DNA from 2 places in the Pulveribacter sp. genome. Region 1 is predicted to be linked to the other one. Evidence: riboswitches for the same ligand, from Rfam matches in the RefSeq annotation. Region 1 holds a riboswitch; the other holds the start of a gene.
The links. Region 1 has a riboswitch for S-adenosylhomocysteine ahead of ahcY (adenosylhomocysteinase). Riboswitches for the same ligand answer to the same signal wherever they lie in the genome.
Positions count from the first base shown of each region.

Region 2: another riboswitch for S-adenosylhomocysteine. It lies ahead of metH (methionine synthase); the one in region 1 lies ahead of ahcY (adenosylhomocysteinase).

Region 1 covers NZ_DAMATK010000001.1:732,717-743,411, reverse strand. Annotated here, with positions in the region: gene erpA (iron-sulfur cluster insertion protein ErpA) at 1-103, opposite strand, end outside; gene rpsI (30S ribosomal protein S9) at 294-686, opposite strand; gene rplM (50S ribosomal protein L13) at 696-1,124, opposite strand; gene RT282_RS03435 (serine/threonine-protein kinase) at 1,295-3,181, opposite strand; gene RT282_RS03430 (23S rRNA (adenine(2030)-N(6))-methyltransferase RlmJ) at 3,262-4,146, shown strand; gene RT282_RS03425 (septal ring lytic transglycosylase RlpA family protein) at 4,153-4,884, opposite strand; gene metF (methylenetetrahydrofolate reductase [NAD(P)H]) at 4,948-5,793, opposite strand; gene RT282_RS03415 (TlyA family RNA methyltransferase) at 5,790-6,797, opposite strand; gene ahcY (adenosylhomocysteinase) at 6,912-8,357, opposite strand; S-adenosyl-L-homocysteine riboswitch at 8,435-8,518, opposite strand; gene RT282_RS03405 (hypothetical protein) at 8,669-8,902, shown strand; gene RT282_RS03400 (peptide chain release factor 3) at 9,018-10,652, shown strand.
Region 2 covers NZ_DAMATK010000005.1:44,198-54,892, reverse strand. Annotated here, with positions in the region: gene RT282_RS13975 (branched-chain amino acid ABC transporter substrate-binding protein) at 1-7, opposite strand, end outside; gene RT282_RS13970 (TetR/AcrR family transcriptional regulator) at 164-823, shown strand; gene metH (methionine synthase) at 944-3,664, opposite strand; S-adenosyl-L-homocysteine riboswitch at 3,716-3,802, opposite strand; gene RT282_RS13960 (DNA-3-methyladenine glycosylase) at 3,885-4,529, shown strand; gene RT282_RS13955 (PACE efflux transporter) at 4,513-4,980, opposite strand; gene RT282_RS13950 (Glu/Leu/Phe/Val dehydrogenase) at 5,218-6,525, shown strand; gene RT282_RS13945 (LysR family transcriptional regulator) at 6,601-7,497, opposite strand; gene RT282_RS13940 (hypothetical protein) at 7,727-9,007, shown strand; gene RT282_RS13935 (tripartite tricarboxylate transporter substrate binding protein) at 9,099-10,079, shown strand; gene RT282_RS13930 (tripartite tricarboxylate transporter TctB family protein) at 10,156-10,605, shown strand; gene RT282_RS13925 (tripartite tricarboxylate transporter permease) at 10,641-10,695, shown strand, end outside.

The sequences.
Region 1 (10,695 bases):
TGCCCTCCTCGGCGATCAGGTCGGCCACCTTGGCGGCGGCGCTGTCGGTGAAGAGGATGGGACTGGGCATTTCGGTGGTGGTGGTTTCGGCAACGGCGCTCATGAGGGGGCTCCTTGGCAGTGGTATGCGGGATGTTAAGGCAAACCCTGTGGCGCCGCAGAGGTAGTAGCGCTTGCCGCCAGGGCGTATAAGGCTTTTGCCAGAGGTGGGGGCGTAAGCCGCGGCATGCAATGCCCGCAGGCACAAAAAAACCGCCACAAGGGCGGTTTTTCGGGTTTCCAGGGCTGAAGAATCAGCGCTTGGAGAACTGCTTGGCGCGGCGTGCAGAGTGCAGACCGACCTTCTTACGCTCGACTTCGCGGGCGTCACGGGTCACGAAGCCGGCAGCGCTGAGCTGGGGCTTGAGCGTGGCGTCGTAGTCGATCAGGGCGCGGGTGATGCCGTGGCGGGCAGCGCCGGCCTGGCCGGACTCCCCACCGCCGTGCACGTTCACCTGGATGTCGAAGGTCTCGACATGGTTGGTGAGCACCAGCGGCTGCTTGGCGATCATGATGGATGTTTCGCGGCCGAAATACTGCTGAATGTCCTTGCCATTCACAGTGATCTTGCCGGAACCCTTCTTCAGAAACACGCGGGCGACGCTGGACTTGCGACGGCCGGTGCCATTGTTCCATTCACCAATCATCTCGGCTCCTTAGATATCCAGCACTTTGGGCTGCTGTGCGCTGTGCGGATGCTCGCCGCCGCCGTAGACCTTGAGCTTCTTGGCCATGGCGTAACCCAGGGGGCCCTTGGGCAGCATGCCCTTGACGGCCTTTTCCAGGGCGCGGCCGGGGTGCTTGGCCTGCAGGTCGCGGAAATTGGTGGCAGTGATGCCGCCGGGGAAGCCCGAGTGGCGGTAGTACACCTTGTCCGTGGACTTGGTACCCGTCACTTTGAGCTTGGAGGCGTTGATGACGACGATGTAATCGCCGGTGTCAACGTGAGGCGTGTAGATGGCTTTGTGCTTGCCGCGCAGACGGAGGGCCACTTCGCTGGCGACCCGACCGAGCACCTTATCGGTGGCGTCAATCACAAACCACTCGTGCACGACCTCAGCAGGCTTTGCGCTGAAGGTGGTCATGGTGAGTTTTCTCTCTAGAAAGAAGAGGGTTTGGCCGGTCCTTTTCCACGGTCGGTGCTCCTCTGATGGAAGCCTCTTAGGTGGGTGCTTAGGGCCTCGCCGCGGGACCTGAAAAACGCTGCGAAGCCCGCCATTATATAACGGCGGTCCGCAACCGGTGCCCGCTGCCGCTACTGCGGGTACAACTGTTGCTGGCGCGCTGCTTCCTCGCGCTGGCGGCGCGCCGCCACGCACACCGGGTGGCCGGCCAATGCCGACGACTGGCATTGCTCGTGGATGCACATGGGCCGGGACAGGAAACTGGCGGAAGCGCAGGCCTCCTCCGGGCCGGGCACGCGCACGGCGGGCGCCGGGCGTGAGGCTGGCGGGCGCGGTTCGGGCGGCGCTGCGACCTGCACCGGCGGCTCGGGCGCTGGCGGTGTACGGGGCGCCTCCTCCACGCGGCGTGGCGTGCGGGCGCGGGGCACCGGGGCTACGGCTGCCGGCTGGAGCGCGGCGGCGGCCTCGCTGGCAGCGGCCTCGGCCTCGCCGGCCGTCGCCTCGGCCAGGGTTGCCTCGGTCTCCGGTGCGGGCAGGGGCTGCGGCGCAGCCGGCGGCGCCAGCTCGGTGATGATTTCGCTCTCGGGCGTATAGCGCGGGCGCTGCTGGTGCTGCTGACCCCACCACCAGGCCGCGGCCAGCAGCACCAGCAGCGAGGCACCCATGGCCCACATCAGCCGGGCACGTCCTGCAGCAGCCGCGCTGCCAGGCGCGGAGCGCACGGACTCAGCCGGGCCGGTGGGCGGCGATTCTTCTGCCGCAGACCGCTGCCTGCCCGCTTTGGATTTGCGCGGCGGCGGTGGATCAAGCGCCAGGTTGCGCGTATCGGCGAACGCCGTCGGGTCCCAGTCGGCGGCCACGGTCTCGGCGAAAGCCATCGCGCTCTCGGGCTGAGCCTCCGCCTGCTCCAGCGCCGCGGGCGCGGTGTCGCGTGACAGCGGCGCCGAATAGGGCTGGGACAGCCCCGACAGGTCGATGACCTTGTTACTGGCCACGCCCTGCGCATCCTTGCTCGAAGGCTCGACCCAGACGTCGCCCAGTTCGGCGCGGAAATCGAAATGCTCCAGCCCCGCCGGGGCTTCGGTCATGGCCATTTCCTGCAGGAATTCGTCGATGGTCTGCGGCCTGTCTTCGGGCTGCAGCTGCAGGCTGTGGGCCACGGAATCGATGAAGGGGCGCGAATACTCCACGCCGAACTGCTTGCGCACGGTGCGCGCCACGCGCGAGAACGGCACCATGCGGTCGCGGATGGCACGCAGCGTGGCCGGCAGCGGGGTGTCGTTGCACAGGCAGCCGTGCACCACGGCGCCCAGCGAATACAGATCGCTCCAGGGCCCCTGCTGCAACTGCTGGCCGGCGTCGGTGTACTGCTCGATGGGAGCGTAGTTGACCTTGAGCACCGAGGTCAGCCGCTGCGAGGTGTCGCCGATGACGTGGCGCGCGGCGCCCAGGTCCAGCAGCACGGGCGGGCCCGAGTCCTGCAAAAAGATGTTGTCCGGCGAGATGTCGCGGTGCAGGGCCTGGCCCTCGTGCAGCACGCGCAGCGCGCTGGTCACCGACCACAGCAGCTTGCGCAGCCAGGCCTCGGGCGGCGGCGTGCGCATGTGGGCACGCGCCTGCTTGAGCGTCATGCCGCTGTACAGCGGCATGACCATGTAGGCCGTGTGATTGGCCTCCCAGAAACGGAACACCTTGACCAGCGAGGGATGGTCGAACTGCGCCAGCAGGCGGGCCTCGCCCACGAAGGACGCCAGGCCCGCCTGATAGGACTGTTCGTCCGAGGACGAGCGCACCCACAGCGACTGCCCGTCGGCGCGGCCAGCCAGGGCGGCCGGCATGTATTCCTTGATGGCCACGAAGCGCAGCAGCGAATGGTCGAACGCCTGGTAGACCATGCCGAAGCCGCCCACGCCCAGCAGCGCCAGCACCTCGAACTCGCCCAGCCGCGTGCCCGGCGGCAGGGCGTCGACATGGTGGGCGACGCTGGCGGGGGTGGCTTGGGCAGGAGGGGCGGACATGGATGCGGTGCGGGTGGCTGGGCTCGGCAGCGGTGCATTGTGCGTCATCGCGGACGCGGCGCCCTGGTTACCATCGCCGCATGTTTAGTTATCGCCACGCCTTCCACGCAGGCAACCACGCCGACGTGCTCAAGCACACGGTGCTCATCGCCACCTTGCAGCATCTGTTGCTCAAGGAGGCCGCGCTCATGGTGCTGGACACCCACGCCGGCGCCGGCCTGTACCGCCTGGACGGCGACTACGCCAGCACCAGCGGCGAGAGCGCCGACGGCATCGCCCGGCTGCTGGCCGCGCCCGGCCCGCTGGCGCCGGCGCTGCAGGCGTATGTGGACACCGTGCGCGCCTTCAACCAGGGCCCCCAGGCGCGGGTCTACCCCGGCTCGCCCTTCATCGCCCAGCGCCTGCTGCGCACGCACGACCGCCTGAAGCTGTTCGAGTTGCACCCCAGCGACGCCCGTGCGCTGGAGCGCAACGTGGAGCAGCTCGAAGCCGGCCGCCAGGTGGCGGTGCTGCGCGAGGACGGCTTCGAGGGCGCCCGCAAGCTCTTGCCCCCACCGGCCCGCAGGGCGCTTGTGCTGTGCGACCCCAGCTATGAAATCAAGAGCGACTACGGCCGCGTGCAGGACATGCTGCAGGACGCCTTGAAGCGCTTTGCCACCGGCGCCTACGCCATCTGGTACCCCATCATTCCGCGCCCGGAGGCGCACGATCTGCCGCGCCGCCTGAAGGCCCTGGCCACCAAGGCCGGCAAGCCCTGGCTGCACGCCACGCTGACGGTGAAGGGCAGCAAGCTGGCGCCGCCGGCGGCCGGCGACAGCCGCCGCCCCGGGCTGCCGGCCAGCGGCATGTTCGTGGTCAATCCGCCCTATACCCTGCAGGCTGCCCTGCGCGAGGCGCTGCCCCAGATGGCCGAGCTGCTGGCGCAGGACCGGCACGCCGGCCACACGCTGGAAGCCGGCGGCTGACGCCGCCTAGCGCTTGCGCGGCTTGCGCCGTGCCTTGGGCTTCTGGACGGCCTTGGCGGGCTTGGCGGCCTTGGTGGGCGGCGCAAGCTGCAGGGCCTCGTCGGCCGCAGCCGCGTCCAGCCCCAGGCTGGAGCCTTCCACCTGCGTCTCCAGGTCCTCGGGACAGTTGTCGCTGCCCTCGTCCAGGCGCCACAGCTGCACCGGCTTGATGCCCAGGCCGACCATGCCCAGCTCCTCGGCGGCGGCGCGGCTCAGGTCGATGACGCGGCCGCGCACGAAGGGCCCGCGGTCGTTGATGCGCACCATGACGGTGCGGCCGTTGACCAGGCTGCGCACGCACAGGCGCGCGCCAAAGGGCAGACTGCGGTGCGCGGCCGTCAGCTCCTCGCGGTCATAACGCTCGCCGTTGGCGGTCCGCCGCCCGTGCAGGCTGTCGGCATACCAGGACGCCTGGCCGCTGCCCAGCAGCACCGGAGGTTCAGTGGTCGCAGGCTCGGGCGGCAGGCGCAGACCGGGCGGACCGGAAGTTTCCGCCGGGCCACGCTCGGGCTTGATGCGCAGCGCCGGCTCCGCCCTGCTGGGCGGCGCCCGCGGCGCAATGCTGGGGGTGGATGCCGGGGCTGTGGCCTCTGGCGCCGCAGCGACAGGCTCTGGCGGCGCAGCCGGCGGCGCGGCGCAGCCGGCAATCACGGCGGCAGTGGCCACGGCCCAGAGCAGTCGCAGGGAGAGTGGATGCATGGAGATGGCATTCATGCGTTGCGCAAGCAAGGCACTTTAGCCGCCCCGGCCCCACGCGCTGTTTCAGAGCTTGAGGCGCTCGCAGATGGCCAGCGTGGCCGCGCTCTGGTTCATGGTGTAGAAGTGCAGGCCCGGCGCGCCGGCGCGCAGCAGCTGCTCGCACAGCTGGGTGACCACGTCCAGGCCAAAGGCGCGGATGCTGGCCACGTCGTCGCCATAGCCCTGCAGACGCAGCCGGATCCAGCGCGGAATTTCGGCGCCGCAGGCGTCGGAAAAGCGCAGCAGCTGACTGGCTCCGGTGATCGGCATGATGCCCGGCACCACCGGCACGTCCAGCCCCAGCCGGCGCGTGTCCTGCACGAAGCGCTGGTAGGCGTCGGCGTTGAAGAAGTACTGGGTGATGGCCGAGTCGGCGCCGGCGCGCACCTTGGCGGCGAAGGCCTGCAGGTCGGCCTCGGCGCTGCGCGCCTGGGGGTGGACCTCGGGGTAGGCCGCCACCTCGATGTGGAAGTCCTTGCCCGTCTCGGCGCGGATGAAGGCCACCAGGTCGCTGGCATAGTGGAATTCGCCGCCCACACCGTAGCCGCTGGGCAGGTCGCCGCGCAGGGCGACCAGACGCTTGACGCCCATGGCCTTGAGCTGTGCCAGCTGCGCGCGCACGCTGTCCCGCGTGGCGCCGATGCACGAGAAGTGCGAGGCCGCATCCACGCCCTCGGCCAGGATCTCGCGCACGGCGGCGAAGGTGCCCTCCTGCGTGGAGCCGCCGGCGCCGTAGGTGACGGAGCAAAACTGCGGCGCGCGCGCATACAGCTGCTGGCGCACGCCGCGCAGCTTCTCGGCGCCCTCGGGCATCTTGGGCGGGAAGAATTCGAAGCTGATGGGCAGCAGCGTTGCGGTCGTCGTGCTCATGCGGCGCTCCGGAGGTCGGCGTGGATGAAGAATTCGCGGTTGCCGTCGCCGCCTTCGATGGGGCTGTCCAGCCAGGCGCGCACGCGCAGGCCCAGTTGCTCGCAGGCGGCGCGCAGGCGCTCCTCGACCTGGGCGTACAGGCTGGCGTCGCGCACGATGCCGCCCTTGCCGACCTGGCCGGGCTGCAGCTCGAACTGGGGCTTGACCAGCATCAGCAGCTGACCACCCGGCTGCAGCAGCGGCACCAAGGCCGGCAGCACCAGGGTCAGCGAGATGAAGGACACGTCGCCCGTGATGAACGGGAAGGCAGGCGTGATGTCCACCTGCTCGCGCCCGGCGCGGCGGCGGCGCACGGTGGGCAGGCTGCCGGCGGCGCGGGCCTGGGCGCGGGCGGCGCGCTCGGCCTTGAAGGCCTCGACCTCGTGCTCCTTGGCGTCGGCACTGTCGTCGTACTCGTCGTCCACCAAGCCGCCGTTGCGCATCCAGGCGTAGGGGGCCTGGGGCTGGGTGTCGTTGTCTTCGGGCTCGGCGTCGATGCGCTCGGACAGGGCTTCCTCGCAGGCCTCCTGCAGCGCCTCGGGCGTGAGGTGGCGGGCGTTCACGCCCTCCACGCCGACCACGCGGGCGTCGGCCTGCAGTCGCTCGTGCAGCTGGCCCTGGCCCACGTCCACGCCGATGACCTGCGCCGCGCCGTGCGCCAACAGGCAGTCGGTGAAACCGCCCGTGCCCTGACCCACGTCCAGGCAGCGCAGGCCGGCCACGTCGATGCCGGCGGCAGCCAGCGCGCCTTCGAGCTTCAGGCCGCCGCGCGAGAGGTACTTGGCCTCGGCCGCGTCCAGCAGCTGCACCTGGGCGCCGGGCGGGATGTCGTCGCCGTTCTTGCCCACCTTCTGCCACGGCAGCGTGGCCGCCAGGCGCCATTGCACGCCCGCGGCGATCAGCCGCTGGGCCTGCGAGCGGGTGGCCGCATGGCCGCCCTCCACCAAAAACACGTCCGCGCGCATCGCGCCTTCCTCTCTCTTTTTGATAGCTGCTGGCGCTTGCCACAAGCCGTTTTCAGATGATTTTCATATTGAAAACGGCACAAAACAAGCGCTAGCAGCTATGATTTTTGACGCTTAGTAGCGGTACGTCTCGGGCTTGTAGGGCCCGTTCTTGTCCACTCCGATGTAGGCGGCCTGGGCGTCGGTCAGCTCGGTGAGCATGGCGCCCAGCTTGGACAGCTGCAGCCGCGCGACCTTCTCGTCCAGCAGCTTGGGCAGCACGTAAACCTTGCCGGCCTCGTAGGCGTCGGGGCGGGTGAACAGCTCGATCTGCGCCAGCGTCTGGTTGGCGAACGAGCTGCTCATGACGTAGCTGGGGTGGCCGGTGGCGCAGCCCAGATTCACCAGGCGGCCCTTGGCCAGCAGGATGATGCGGCGGCCAGAGGGGAAGATGATGTGGTCCACCTGCGGCTTGATCTCTTCCCACTGGTACTGCTCCAGCGAGGCGACGTCGATCTCGTTGTCGAAGTGGCCGATGTTGCAGACGATGGCCTGGTCCTTCATGGCGGCCATGTGCTCGTGGCGGATCACGTCCTTGTTGCCGGTGGTGGTCACGAAGATGTCGGCCTTATCGGCCGCATATTCCATGGTCACCACGCGGTAGCCTTCCATGGCGGCCTGCAGGGCGTTGATGGGGTCGATCTCGGTCACCCAGACCTGGGCGCTCAGGGCGCGCAGCGCCTGGGCCGAACCCTTGCCCACGTCGCCATAGCCGGCCACCACGGCCACCTTGCCGGCGATCATCACGTCGGTGGCGCGCTTGATGCCGTCCACCAGCGACTCGCGGCAGCCGTACAGGTTGTCGAACTTGGACTTGGTGACCGAGTCGTTCACGTTGACGGCGCGGAACAGCAGCGTGCCCTTGGCCGACATCTCGTTCAGGCGGTGCACGCCGGTGGTGGTTTCCTCGGTCACACCGATGATCTGGGCGCTCTTGCGGCTGTACCAGGTGGGGTCTTCGGCCAGCTTCTTGCGGATGGAGGCGAACAGGATGCGCTCCTCCTCGCTGGCGCCGTTGCCGGCGACGAGGGAGGCATCCTTCTCGGCGCGCTGGCCCAGGTGCATCAGCAGCGTGGCGTCGCCGCCGTCGTCCAGGATCATGTTCGGGCCTTCGCCCTCGGTGCCTTTGGCGCCGAAGTCGAAGATGCGGTGCGTGTAGTCCCAGTAGTCCTCCAGCGATTCGCCCTTGATGGCGAACACCGGCGTGCCGCTGGCGGCAATCGCCGCGGCCGCGTGGTCCTGCGTGGAGAAGATGTTGCACGAGGCCCAGCGCACCGTGGCACCCAGCGCCTGCAGCGTCTCGATCAGCACGGCGGTCTGGATGGTCATGTGCAGCGAGCCGGTGATGCGCGCGCCCTTCAAGGGCTGGGCGGCGGCGTACTCGTCGCGGATGGCCATCAGGCCGGGCATCTCGGTCTCGGCGATGCGGATTTCCTTGCGGCCCCAGTCGGCCAGCGACAGGTCGGCAATGGCGCAATCGGCCTGCGCGGCGGAACGGGAAGTGTCGAGAACAGCGCTCATGGGTTTTCCTTCGTGAAAGAAGCAGGATGAAAACCACGCGCCTGGGGCGAAAGATACGGCTCACCGCACAGACAAAGCGTGGGCGAGCGTCGTTGCGGTCAGTCGATGTTTCCGAGCCTCACGCCCCGCCGGTTGGGGGCGCTGCAACGCTCCTCGGAAAGCGGCGATTTTAATACAGCCGTCTCCCCCTTCAGCCTGCCGGCGCATGAGCCGGGCGACGACCTGCGCGACATGCACCTTCCTACAGCGGCTGCCTGCTGGCCAGCCATGTAATCAGCACCATGATCAACCCCATGAGAGAGAGCACCCCCATGAAGAACATTCTTGCCATCGGTCTCGTGTCCATTGGCCTCGTCGGCCTGGTGGGCTGCGACGTGAAGAAGACCCAGGAAGGCAACGTCACGCTGCCCAAATACGAAGTGGAAAAAACCCAGTCGGGCGACGTCACGCTGCCCAAGTACGACGTGAAGACGCCCGACGTCAACGTGACCACCGAAAAGAAGGTCATTGAAGTGCCAAAGGTCGAGGTCACGCCAGCCAAGTGATCGGCAGGGGCAGGACCGCCGCGCCGGCCGGTCGCTGCCCCCTGCGCGTGGCACGGGATAATCGCGGGTTTCCCATCCCTTTTGCGCCGCGCGAGCCCGTGCGGCCTCTGCCCGAATGCCCGCACCGTTCCTCGCCGAAACCCGGCGGCGCCGCACTTTTGCCATCATTTCCCACCCGGACGCGGGCAAGACCACGCTGACGGAAAAGCTGCTGCTGTTTTCCGGCGCCATCCAGATCGCTGGTGCCGTGAAAGGCCGCAAAGCCAGCCGCCATGCCACGTCCGACTGGATGGAGATTGAGAAGCAGCGCGGCATCTCGGTGGCCTCGTCGGTCATGCAGATGAGCTACCGCAAGCACGTCATCAACCTGCTGGACACGCCGGGCCACAAGGACTTCTCGGAAGACACGTACCGCGTGCTGACGGCCGTGGACTCGGCGCTGATGGTGATCGACGCCGCTAACGGCGTGGAAACCCAAACGCGCCGGCTGATCGAGGTCTGCCGCCAGCGCGACACGCCCATCATCACCTTCGTCAACAAGATGGACCGCGAGGTGCGCGACCCGCTGGACATCCTGGACGAGGTCGAACGCGAGCTGGGCATGCCCTGCTGCCCCATGACCTGGCCGGTGGGCCAGGGCCGGCAGTTCGGCGGCATCATCGACCTGCGCACGCGCACCATGACGGTGTTCCAGCCCGGCAGCGAGAAGCGCCCGGAGGACTTTGAGGTCATCTCTTTGAGCGAGGCCGACAAGCTGCGCGCGCGCTTCGGCCAGACCTTCGACGACGCGCTGGAGAGCATGGAACTGGCCGTGGGCGCATCCGCCGCGTGGAGCCACGAGGAATTCCTGGCGGCCAAGCTCACGCCGGTGTTCTTCGGCTCGGGCGTGAACAACTTTGGCGTGAAAGAAGTGCTGGACGCGGTGGTGGACATGTCGCCCCCGCCCGGCCCGCGCACCAGCACGCTGGTCGTGAACAAACAGCCCGTCGAAAAGACCGTGCACCCCGAGGACGAGGGTTTTGCCGGCGTGGTCTTCAAAGTGCAGGCCAACATGGACGCCAACCACCGCGACCGCATCGCCTTCGTGCGGGTGGCCTCGGGCAAGTACACGCCCGGCATGAAGATGCGCGTGCAGCGCACGGGCAAGGAGCTGCGCCCCACCAGCGTCGTCACCTTCATGAGCCAGCGCCGCGAGGCGGTGGAAGAGGCTTATGCGGGCGACATCATCGGCTTTACCACCCACGGCGGCGTGCAGCTGGGCGACACCATCACCGACGGCGCGCAGCTGCAGTTCACCGGCCTACCCTTCTTCGCCCCCGAGATGTTCATGACCGTGGTACTGAAGAACCCGCTGCGCACCAAACAGCTGCAGCAGGGGCTGATGCAGCTGGGAGAAGAAGGCGCCATCCAGGTCTTCAAACCCGAGGCCGGCGGCAACATGCTGCTGGGGGCGGTAGGGCAGTTGCAGTTTGAGGTGGTGCAGCATCGGTTGAATACCGAGTACGACTGCGATATCCGGCTGGAAGGCTGCCAGTACACGGGCGCCCGCTGGATCACGGCGGATGCGCAGCAAGAACTGCGTGAGTTTGAAAACGCCTATCCGCTGCGGATGGCGCGGGATGCGGCGGATACGCTGGCTTATCTGTGCACTTCGCCCTATGACGTGCGGCTGGCGCAGGAGCGGTTTCCGAAGATTCATTTTCATCCGCTGCGGGAGCATGCGGGGTTGGCGTTGCAGGCGGCGGCTTAGGCCGCGTATTGTCCGACCACGACCGGCATCCAAAATATTAGAA
Region 2 (10,695 bases), on a different contig from region 1:
AGGTCATGGTGTCTCCTGGGATCCGCGTGCGTGCAGCCACGGTTTGCTTGTAGGTCACTCTGAGTTACTGCTCGGTAACTCCGAGTGAATCCTAAAACCCCCGGACTGCCAGCGTCAAGCACAATGGCTGCTGCCGCGCCCTCTGTCCGGGAAATCCCTGTCCATGAAAAAGTCCGCTCCCTCGCCCCGTACCGCGCCCACCGCCGCGCCCGCGCGCTGGAACAACGCCCTGGCTGCCACGCCCGACCCGCATGCGCTGCGCAAGCGCGCGCTGATCCTGGCCGCGGGCCGGGTGTTCGGCGACAAGGGGTTCCACAACACCACGCTGGACGACATCGCCAGCGCGCTCTCGGTCACCAAGCCGGCGCTGTACCGCTACGTGCAGAACAAGCACGAGATCCTGTACGAATGCCACCGCATGGCCGTGGGGCTGGCCGAGGAGGCGCTGGAGCAGGCCCGGCAGCTGCACGCCGACGCGCCGCTGCAAGCGCTGCGCAGCTTCGTGGCGCTGTACATCCGCAAGATGACCAGCGAGCTGGGCACCTGCGTCATGCTGACCGAGTACTACTCCATGACGGCCGAGCACAACGAGCGCATCCAGCAGCGCCGCCGCGTGATCGACCGCGGCCTGCGCGACATGGTGGCCCAGGCCGTCGAGCGCGGCGACATCGCGCCCTGCGACCCGAAGTTCGCGGTGTTCTTCATCATGGGCGCCATCAACAACATCAACCGCTGGTTCTCCGACCAGGGGCCCGCCGCCGGCCCGGACATTGCCGAAACGTTCGCCGACTTCGCCCTGCAGAGCCTCAAGCCCACGGCATAACAGGCGGCGCGCCAGCTCGGCCGCGGCCGCAGGAATTGCAAGCCTTTTTGGGCTTCAGCCCTTATCCAGCATGCGCTGGCAGCTCCTTTTTCAGGAGTAGTCAGCACCGTGCGGCGCGGCTCAGCCCAGGTTGGGCGCCAGGCGCCGGCGCAACTCGTCCAGGTCCATGCCGCGGCGCGCGGCCATGTCCTGCACCTGGTCGTCACCGATCTGGCCCACGCTGAAGTATTTCGCCTCGGGGTGGGCGATGTAGAAGCCGCTGACGCTGGAGGCCGGGTACATGGCGAAGCTGTCGGTCAGCTCCATGCCGATCTCTTGCGCCTGCAGCAGTTGGAACAGGCCCACCTTGGCCGTGTGGTCGGGGCAGGCCGGGTAGCCGGGGGCGGGGCGGATGCCCTGGTACTTCTCCTTGATGAGCTCTTCGTTGCCCAGGGCCTCATCGGCCGCGTAGCCCCACAGGTCTTTGCGCACGCGCTCGTGCAGGCACTCGGCGAAGGCCTCGGCCAGGCGGTCGGCGATGGCCTTGAAGAGGATGTTGGAGTAGTCGTCCAGCGCGTCCAGGAACTCCTTTTCCTTCTTCTCGGCGCCGATGCCGGCCGTCACCGCGAACAGGCCGGCGTAGTCACGAACGCCCGATTCCTTGGTCGCCACGAAGTCCGCCAGACAGCGGCTGGGGCGCAGGTTGCCCTCGGCGTCCACCTGCTTTTCCGTCTGCTGGCGCATGCCGTACCAGGTCATGGCCACTTCGCTGCGCGTCTCGTCGGTGTAGAACTCGATGTCGTCGCCCACGCGGTTGGCCGGGTACAGACCCATCACGCCGTTGGCGGTGAGCCAGCGCCCGTCGATGATCTTCTTCAGCATGGCCTGGCCGTCGGCGAAGACCTTGCGCGCCTCCTCGCCCACCACCTCGTCCTGCAGGATGGCCGGATAGGGCCCGGCCAGGTCCCAGGTCTGGAAGAACGGGCCCCAGTCCAGGTAGCGCACCAGTTCGGACAGGTCGAAGTTGCGCAGCACGCGCCGGCCCAGGGCGCGCGGCGTGGTGGGCGTGAAGCGCTCGAAGTCGACGCGCGCGGCGTTGGCGCGGGCGCGCTCGATGGGCCACAGCGGCACCTTCTTCTTCTTCGCGTGCAGGTCGCGCACGTGGTCGTAGTCGGCGCGCACCTCGGCCAGGTAGCTGTCCTTGTTCTCGCCCAGCAGGCTCTGCGCCACGCTGACGCTGCGCGACGCATCGGGCACGTAGACCACGGGGCCGTCGTACTGCGGCGCGATCTTCACGGCGGTGTGCACGCGCGAGCAGGTGGCGCCGCCGATCAGGAGCGGAATCTTCTTGATGCGGAAGTAGTCGTCGCGGCTCATCTCGCCGGCCACGTACTGCATCTCCTCCAGGCTGGGGGTGATCAGGCCGGACAGGCCGACGATGTCCGCCCCTTCGGCCTTGGCGCGCGCCAATATTTCATGGCAGGGCACCATCACGCCCATGTTGATGACCTCGAAGTTGTTGCACTGCAGGACGACGGTGACGATGTTCTTGCCGATGTCGTGCACGTCGCCCTTGACGGTGGCAATCACGATCTTGCCCTTGCTGGACACGTCCAGGCCGGCCGCCTCCTGCGCCTTCTTTTCTTCCTCGATGTAGGGGATCAGGTGGGCCACGGCCTGCTTCATCACGCGCGCGCTCTTGACCACCTGGGGCAGGAACATCTTGCCGGCGCCGAACAGGTCGCCCACGATGTTCATGCCGTCCATCAGCGGGCCCTCGATCACGTGCAGCGGACGGCCGCCGCCCTGCACCACGATCTGCTGATACGCCTCTTCCGTGTCCTCGACGATGAAGTCGGTGATGCCATGCACCAGCGCGTGCGACAGGCGCTCGCCCACGCTCTTGGGCTGCTCGGGCGTGCCGCGCCACTCCAGCTTCTTGCTGTCGTCCTTGGCCGCGCCCTTGGCCGCCTCGGCGATCTCCAGCAGACGCTCGGCCGCGTCGGGGCGGCGGTTGAGCACCACGTCCTCCACGCGCTCGCGCAATTCGGGGTCCAGGTCGTCGTAGACGCCCACCATGCCGGCGTTGACGATGCCCATGTCCATGCCGGCGGCAATGGCGTGGTACAGGAACACGGTGTGGATGGCCTCGCGCACCGGGTCGTTGCCGCGGAAGGAAAACGACACGTTGGACACGCCGCCCGAGACCTTGGCGCCGGGCAGATTCGCCTTGATCCAGCGCACCGCCTCGATGAAATCTACGGCGTAGTTGGCGTGCTCTTCGATGCCCGTGGCGATGGCGAAGATGTTGGGGTCGAAGATGATGTCCTCGGGCGCCATGCCCACCTCGTCCACCAGGATGCGGTAGGCGCGCTCGCAGATCTCGGTCTTGCGCGCGAAGGTGTCGGCCTGGCCCTTCTCGTCGAAGGCCATGACCACGGCGGCCGCGCCGTAGCGGCGGATCAGCTTGGCCTGGCGCTTGAACTCCTCCACGCCCTCCTTCATGCTGATGGAGTTGACGATGCCCTTGCCCTGCAGGCAGCGCAGGCCGGCCTCGATGACCTCCCACTTGGAGCTGTCCACCATCACCGGCACCCGGGCGATGTCGGGCTCGGAGGCAATGAGGTTCAGGAAGCGCACCATCGCGGCCTTGCTGTCCAGCATGGCCTCGTCCATGTTCACGTCGATGATCTGCGCGCCGTTGTCCACCTGCTGACGCGCCACCGACAGGGCCTGCTCGTACTGCTCGCCCAGGATCAGGCGGGCGAAGGCCTTGGAGCCGGTGACGTTGGTGCGCTCGCCGACGTTGACGAACAGGCTGCCCTGGCCGATCAATACGGGCTCGAGGCCCGAGAGTTTCATGGGGGGGACGAGGGCAGCAGACATCGGACTCACCTGTGCAGACAGTTGGAGGACAGGTGAGCGTCGTTGCGAAAGTAGAAGAAAGAGCGCGCCCCCAAGCCTGACGGGCTGCGGCCCGCTGCAACGCTCCTTGGGGGAAAGCCTGCGATTCTATCGTCGCGCCCCTTGCGGCATGCTGCATAGACACGATGGCCGCACGGCCGCTTAGGATGGCGGCGCCATGCCTACCTCCCGCCCCTCCTCGCCTCCTGCTACGCCGGCGCTACAGCCTGCCGCCCTCGACTTCACCCGGCCCGCGCACGAACTGGCCCCGCTGCTCGTCGGCGTGACCCTGCTGGTCGACGGCGTGGGCGGGCGCATCGTGGAGGTGGAGGCCTATGACGGCAGCGACCCGGCGTCGCACAGCTTCAACGGCCCCACGGCGCGCAACGCGGCCATGTTCGGGCCGCCGGGGCGGGCTTATGTGTACCGCTCGTACGGCGTGCACTGGTGCCTGAACCTGGTCTGCGCCAGCGAGGGCGACGGCGCGGCGGTGCTGATCCGGGCACTGCAGCCCACGCATGGGCTGGAGGCGATGCGCGCACGCCGCGGCCTGCAGGACGAGCGGCTGCTGTGCGCCGGCCCGGGTCGGCTGTCGCAGGCGCTGGGCATCGATCTGCGCCTGAACCACCTGCCGCTGGACGCGCCGCCTTTTGCCCTGCTGGCGCCACCCGGTGGCGCGGCGCCGGCCGCGCTGGCCACGGGCCCGCGCATCGGCATCAGCAAGGCCGCGGACGTGCCCTGGCGCTTTGGCGAGGCGGGCTCGCCCTACCTCAGCCGGCCGATGGGCTCCATCGGAACACGCCGGATCAGCAGGCGCCCGTAGCGGCGGGCTGGGCCGAGGCCGGCAGGCCGAAGATGCGGTCGAAGGCCCAGTTGAAGAGGTAGGTGTAGACCAGGAAGAACAGCAGCAGCCCGGCCTCCATCAGCGTCGCCTCCCACAGGCCCACGCCAAACCACCAGGCCATCAGCGGGATCAGCATCAGCGCCAGCCCGCCCTCGAAGCCTACGGCGTGCACCACGCGGCGCAGCACCGAGCGGCCCTTGACCTGCTGGCGTGCCTCCCAGCGCTCGAACAGGTGGTTGAACGTCACGTTCCACACAATGGCCAGCGTGGAGGCGACGACCGACATCACGCCCGAAGCCGCGGCCTCCTGCCCGATGGCGATGAACAGCGCGCTGGAGGCCAGGATGGCGATGAATTCGTAGAGGGCGACGAAGACCACCCGGCGCCGGGGGCCCTGCAGCCCCGTGGCCGATGTTGTTGTTGCTGGCATGGCCGGCAGTATAGGAACGGGGGTATTCCCTAGCACACATGCGGGTCAAATCGGCCTCCAACCCTTTTCCAGACTGCGCTGGCAGCTCTTTTTTTGATAGCGAAAGAACGGGACGCCGCGCATGCCCAACCCATGCCAACCGTGCATGCCATGCAAACACGGCGGCGTTGGACAGCGCGCAGACGCAGGCATAGAGTGGTCCGCCTGCAAGCTTCACTCCGCCCGAGGAACCCTTCCATGTCCGCAGCCCAGCCCGCCGCACCGGCCACCCGCCACACCCTGCCCTCCTACCTCGACCCCAGCCACCTCGGCCCCTGGGGCATCTACCTGCAACAGGTGGACCGCGTCACGCCCTACCTGGGCAACCTGGCGCGCTGGGTGGAAACGCTCAAGCGCCCCAAGCGCGCGCTGATCGTGGACGTGCCCATCGAGATGGACGACGGCACCATCGCCCACTTCGAGGGCTACCGCGTGCAGCACAACACCTCGCGCGGCCCGGGCAAGGGCGGCGTGCGCTTCCACCAGGACGTGACGCTGTCCGAGGTCATGGCCCTGTCGGCCTGGATGAGCATCAAGAACGCCGCCGTCAACGTGCCCTACGGCGGCGCCAAGGGCGGCGTCCGCGTCGACCCGAAGAAGCTCTCGCGCGGCGAGCTGGAGCGCCTGACGCGCCGCTACACCAGCGAGATCGGCATCATCATCGGCCCCTCCAAGGACATCCCCGCGCCGGACGTGAACACCAACGGCCAGATCATGGCCTGGATGATGGACACCTACTCCATGAACGTGGGCGAGACCTCCACCGGCGTGGTCACCGGCAAGCCCGTCGACTTAGGCGGCTCGCTGGGGCGCATGGAGGCCACCGGCCGCGGCGTGTTCACCGTGGGCGCCGAAGCGGCCAAGCTCACCGGCATGCCCATCGAGGGCGCGCGCGTGGCCGTGCAGGGCTTTGGCAACGTGGGCGGCACGGCCGGCCGGCTGTTCGCCGAGGCCGGCGCCAAGGTGGTGGCCGTGCAGGACCACACCGGCACCGTGCACCGCGCCAGCGGCCTGGATGTGCCCGCCCTGCTGGCGCACGTGGAGCAGACCGGCGGCGTGGCCGGCTTTGCCGGTGCCGACACGATGCAGGACGCCGAGTTCTGGGGCGTGGCCTGCGACATCCTGATCCCGGCCGCGCTGGAGGGCCAGATCACCCAGGACAACGCCAGCCGCATCCAGGCCAGGATGGTCATCGAGGGCGCCAACGGCCCGACCACGCCCGAGGCCGACGACATCCTGAACGACAAGGGCGTGCTGGTGCTGCCCGACGTGATCTCCAACGCCGGCGGCGTCACCGTGAGCTACTTCGAGTGGGTGCAGGACTTCACCAGCTTCTTCTGGACCGAGGACGAGATCAACGCCCGCCTGGTGCGCATCATGCGCGAGGCCTTCGCCGGCGTGTGGCAGGTGGCGCAGGAGCACAAGGTGACTCTGCGCACCGCCACCTTCATCGTGGCCTGCAAGCGCATCCTGCATGCGCGCGAGATGCGCGGGCTGTACCCCTGAGCGCTGCCACGCCGGCAGCCCGGCCGCCCGAGCCGGCCGGCGCGTGAAGCGCCCTGGGCGCCCTGACCTCAGGCGTCAGCCATAGGTCAGGAACTGCTCGCGCAGCAACGCGGTGAGCATGTCCACCCGGGCCGACGGGGCATATTGCGGCGGCAGGGCCAGCACCACCTCGACCGAGCATTCGGGCTGCAGCGCCAGGATCTTCAGGTCCTGGTCGAAGACCGCCGCCATGTAGGGATTGACCACACCCACGCCCAACCCCTGCGCCGCCAGGCGGCAGATGGTGGACGAGTAGTTGGTCTCGATGGTGGCGCTCGGCGTCACGCCGAAGGCCAGCATCTTCTGCTGCAGCTGCATGAAGATGCTGTCGCTGGCGTTCAGGGTCAGCAGCAGCTGGTCCTGCAGGTCCTGCACGTGCAGCTGCGCGCGCCCGGCCAGCGGGTGGTCCGGGTGCATCACGCACACCCCCTGGCCGCGGTGCAGGACGGTGGCGTCCAGCGCCTCGGAGGCCAGCACCATGGTGCTGAGCACCAGGTCGAACTTGCCGTGCAGCACCCCGTCGCGCAGCTCGTTGGCGCCCAGCGTCTGGATGCTGAGGTGCGCGCCGGGGTAGCGCTGCAGGTACCGGCCCATGACCGGCGGGACCACGCTCAGCGCCAGCGCCGGGGTGCAGCCGATGCGCAGCGAGCCCGCGCCCGACTGCCGCAGCACCGCCAGTTCGCGCTCGATGCGCTCGCGCCCGACGAAGTGCTGCTGCACGGTCGCATACAGCTCCATGGCCTCGCGCGTCGGACGCAGCCGGCCCTTGTGCATCTCGAACAGTTTCACGCCCGCGGCCGCCTGCATCTGCGCCAGCAGCCGGCTGATGGAGGGCTGGGTGGTGTGCATCAGCTGCGCGGCCGCCGTCGTGGTGCCGGTCTGGATGACGGCCTGGAAGGCCTCGATTTCCCGGGCTTGGAGGGGTCGGACCATGGAGGAAACCTCAGGGAGTCTGCGGATCAGAGCGCTCCGCAAATGGCCGGTCGCGCCGTCCGGATGGTACGGAAAAAGGCGCAATCCTATATCCAGCATGCATAGCCAGTGCCCGCAATAGTATTGGATTGCATGCCCCATGGCGACCTACAGTGTCCCCGGCAATGGCTATTTCGGGAGCGGCGCGCTTGCGCACCGCGTTACCCCTGTCAGTTCGTAGGGCACTTCCATGACTGGACCGATCATCAATTCCCCCTGTCCCATCCGCCGCCTCGGCAGCGATGCGGGCCACCATTTCTTCGGCTACTACAACAAGACCGTGTGGGACCGCACCGGCCGGTACGTGCTGGCCAACCGCGTGCCCATGGCCGACGCCCCCTTGACGCCCGAGCTGGAAGCGGAAGTGGGTTTCTTTGATCTGACGGAGCAGGACCGCTTCCACCGCGCCGGCACCACCCGCGCCTGGAACTGGCAGATGGGCTGCCAGCTGCAGTGGCTCGACGGCCTGGCCGGCCGGCAGCTGATCTACAACTGCCGCGCGGACAACCCCGATGCGGTCTATCCGGGCTATGCCTCGGTGGTGCACGACGTGGACAGCGGCGCGCAGCGCATGCTGCCCCTGCCCGTGTACTCGGTGGCGCCGGACAGCAGCTTCGCCCTGTGCGTGAACTACAGCCGCCTGTACATCACCCACGAGACCATCGGCTACGCCTGGACGCAGGCCCCCGAGGCCATGCCCAACGCGCCGGCCGAAGACGGCATCCACTGCATGGACATCGCCACCGGCCAGTCGCGCCTAGTGATCAGCTACGCGGACCTGCGCAACTTCCACCCGGTGGCGTCGATGGACAAGGCCATCCACTGGGTCAGCCACATCGAGATCAGCCCTGACTCGTCGCGCTTCCTGTTCCTGCACCGCTGGACCGAGCGGGTCAAGGACGAGACCTGCTTCCTGCACCGCCTGATCACCGCCAACCCGGACGGCTCCGACATGCGCCTGCTGGAGGACTCCGACCACCCGCTGCCGCAGCTGGCCGACGACTTCGACCCCAGTGCCGTCGGCACCTACGACTACGAGAAGTCCGAGTACCAGATCTCGCACCCGCTGTGGTGCGCGGACGGGCGCATCATCGTCTGGGGCCCGCACGCGGGCAGCATCCACTACCACCGCTACACCGACGCGCCAGGCGCGCCGGTCGAGGTCATCGGCCGCGGCATCCTGACCGAGAACGGCCACATGTCGTTTTCCCCGGTGGACGCGCGCTGGCTGCTGAGCGACACCTACCCGGACCCGGACACGCACGAGCGCATCCTGTTCCTCTACGACACGCGCGACAACGTGCGCCACGACATCGGCAGTTTCTATGCGGACCCGAACCTGAAGAAGGAAAACCGCTGCGACCTGCACCCGCGCTGGAGCCGCGACGGCCAGTCCGTCTGCATCGACTCGGTGCACGAGCACGAGCGGCAGATGTACGTGCTCGACGTGTCCGGCATCGTGGGCGCCTGACCATCGGAGACCCGCCCCGACCTTCCGCTGCCGGCACGCCTGCACGGAAGGGCTTTCCTGCAACGCCACGCCCATCCTCGAGGAGACACACATGAGCATCCGCACCACCTCCCTGGCCCGCCTGAGCGCCATCGCCCTGTGCTGCGCGGCAGCGCTGCCCGCAGCCCACGCGCAGGGCGACTTCCCCAGCAAGCCCATCATCGCCACCGTGCCGTTTTCCCCGGGCGGCGGCAACGACATCCTGCTGCGCCTGCTGTCCAAGCACGCTGCCCCGGTGCTGGGACAGAACCTGATCGTGGAGAACAAGCCGGGCGCGGGCGGGCAGATCGGCTGGACGGCCATCGCCAAGTCGCGCGCCGACGGCTACAGCATCGGCGCCACCAGCCTGCCCTCCATGGTCATCCTCAAGGCGCTGCGGCCCGCCACGCCGTACGCCCTGGACGACTTCCACTACGTGTGCAACATCCAGTCGGACCCGGTGGTGTGGGTGGTGCGCGCCGACAGCCCGCTCAAGACCGCCAAGGACCTGGCCGCGCAGGCCATGGACGCGAAGAAGAAGGTCAACGTCGCCGGTGACGGCCCGCAGAGCAACGTGCAGCTGCAGCACCTGGCAGCCGCCAAGGCGCTGGGCCTGCAGACCAACTTCATCTCCTTCAACGGCTCCGGCCCGGCGATCACGGCGCTGCTGGGCGGACAGGTGGACGTCGCGGCGTCCACGCTGAGCGCCGCCATGGCCAACATCGAGGCTGGCAAGCTGCGCGCGCTGGTGGTCTTCAGCGACGAGCCGGCCGCGCTGCTGCCCGACGTGCCCATCGCCTCCAAGGTGTTCGACAAGCCCATCGCCCCGGTGGGCATGGCGGTGCGCGGGCTGGCGGCGCCCAAGGGCGTTCCCGCCGACCGCCTGGCCAAGCTGGAGGACGCCTGCAAGAAGATCGTCACCGCCCCGGCGTTCGTCGCCGAGGCCAAGGACCTGGGCATCGCCGTCCAGTACATGGGCATGGCCGACGCCGAGGCGCTGGTCAAGACCTCCACCCAGGAAGTCGAGTCCCTGAAGGACCTGTTGAAGAAGTGATGCGGCTTGGGTGCCGTGCCGGGCCCGGGGCCTGCCCGGCCTGGCACGACACCCGGGCCGTGCAGGAACGCACGCCATGACACTCCATTCCCAGAAGCGGGACCGCGCCCTTGCCGTGATCCTGGTGCTGCTTTCGGCGGCGCTGCTCGCGCAGTCCTTCCAGTACCCGGCGGAATCGTCGCAGTTTCCGCGGTTCCTGATGGGCGTGCAGCTGCTGTTCTCGCTGGTGTTCCTGGTGCAGCATTGGCGCCTGCCCCTGGAGGCCGCACCGCAGGGCCAGCCGGGCGTGCTGGCCTCGCTGGTGCCGGCGCTGAAGGTGTTCCTGGTGACGTCGCTGTACATCCTGGCGATCGACTACCTGGGCTACTTCGTGGCCACCGCCGCCTTCCTGCTGGGCAGCATGGCGCTGTTCGGCAACCGGCGCCTGCCCGTCATGGCGCTGGTGACGGCCTGCTTCCTGGCGCTGACGTACGCGCTGTTCGTGGCGTTCATGGGCGTGCGCCTGCCCCAGGGCCTGCTCTTTTGACCCCCCGCCACCCGCACTAGAGGCCCCGACCCACCATGGACACGATCTTCAACGGCATCGCCCTGGGCGCCGCCCAGATGCTGGACCCCG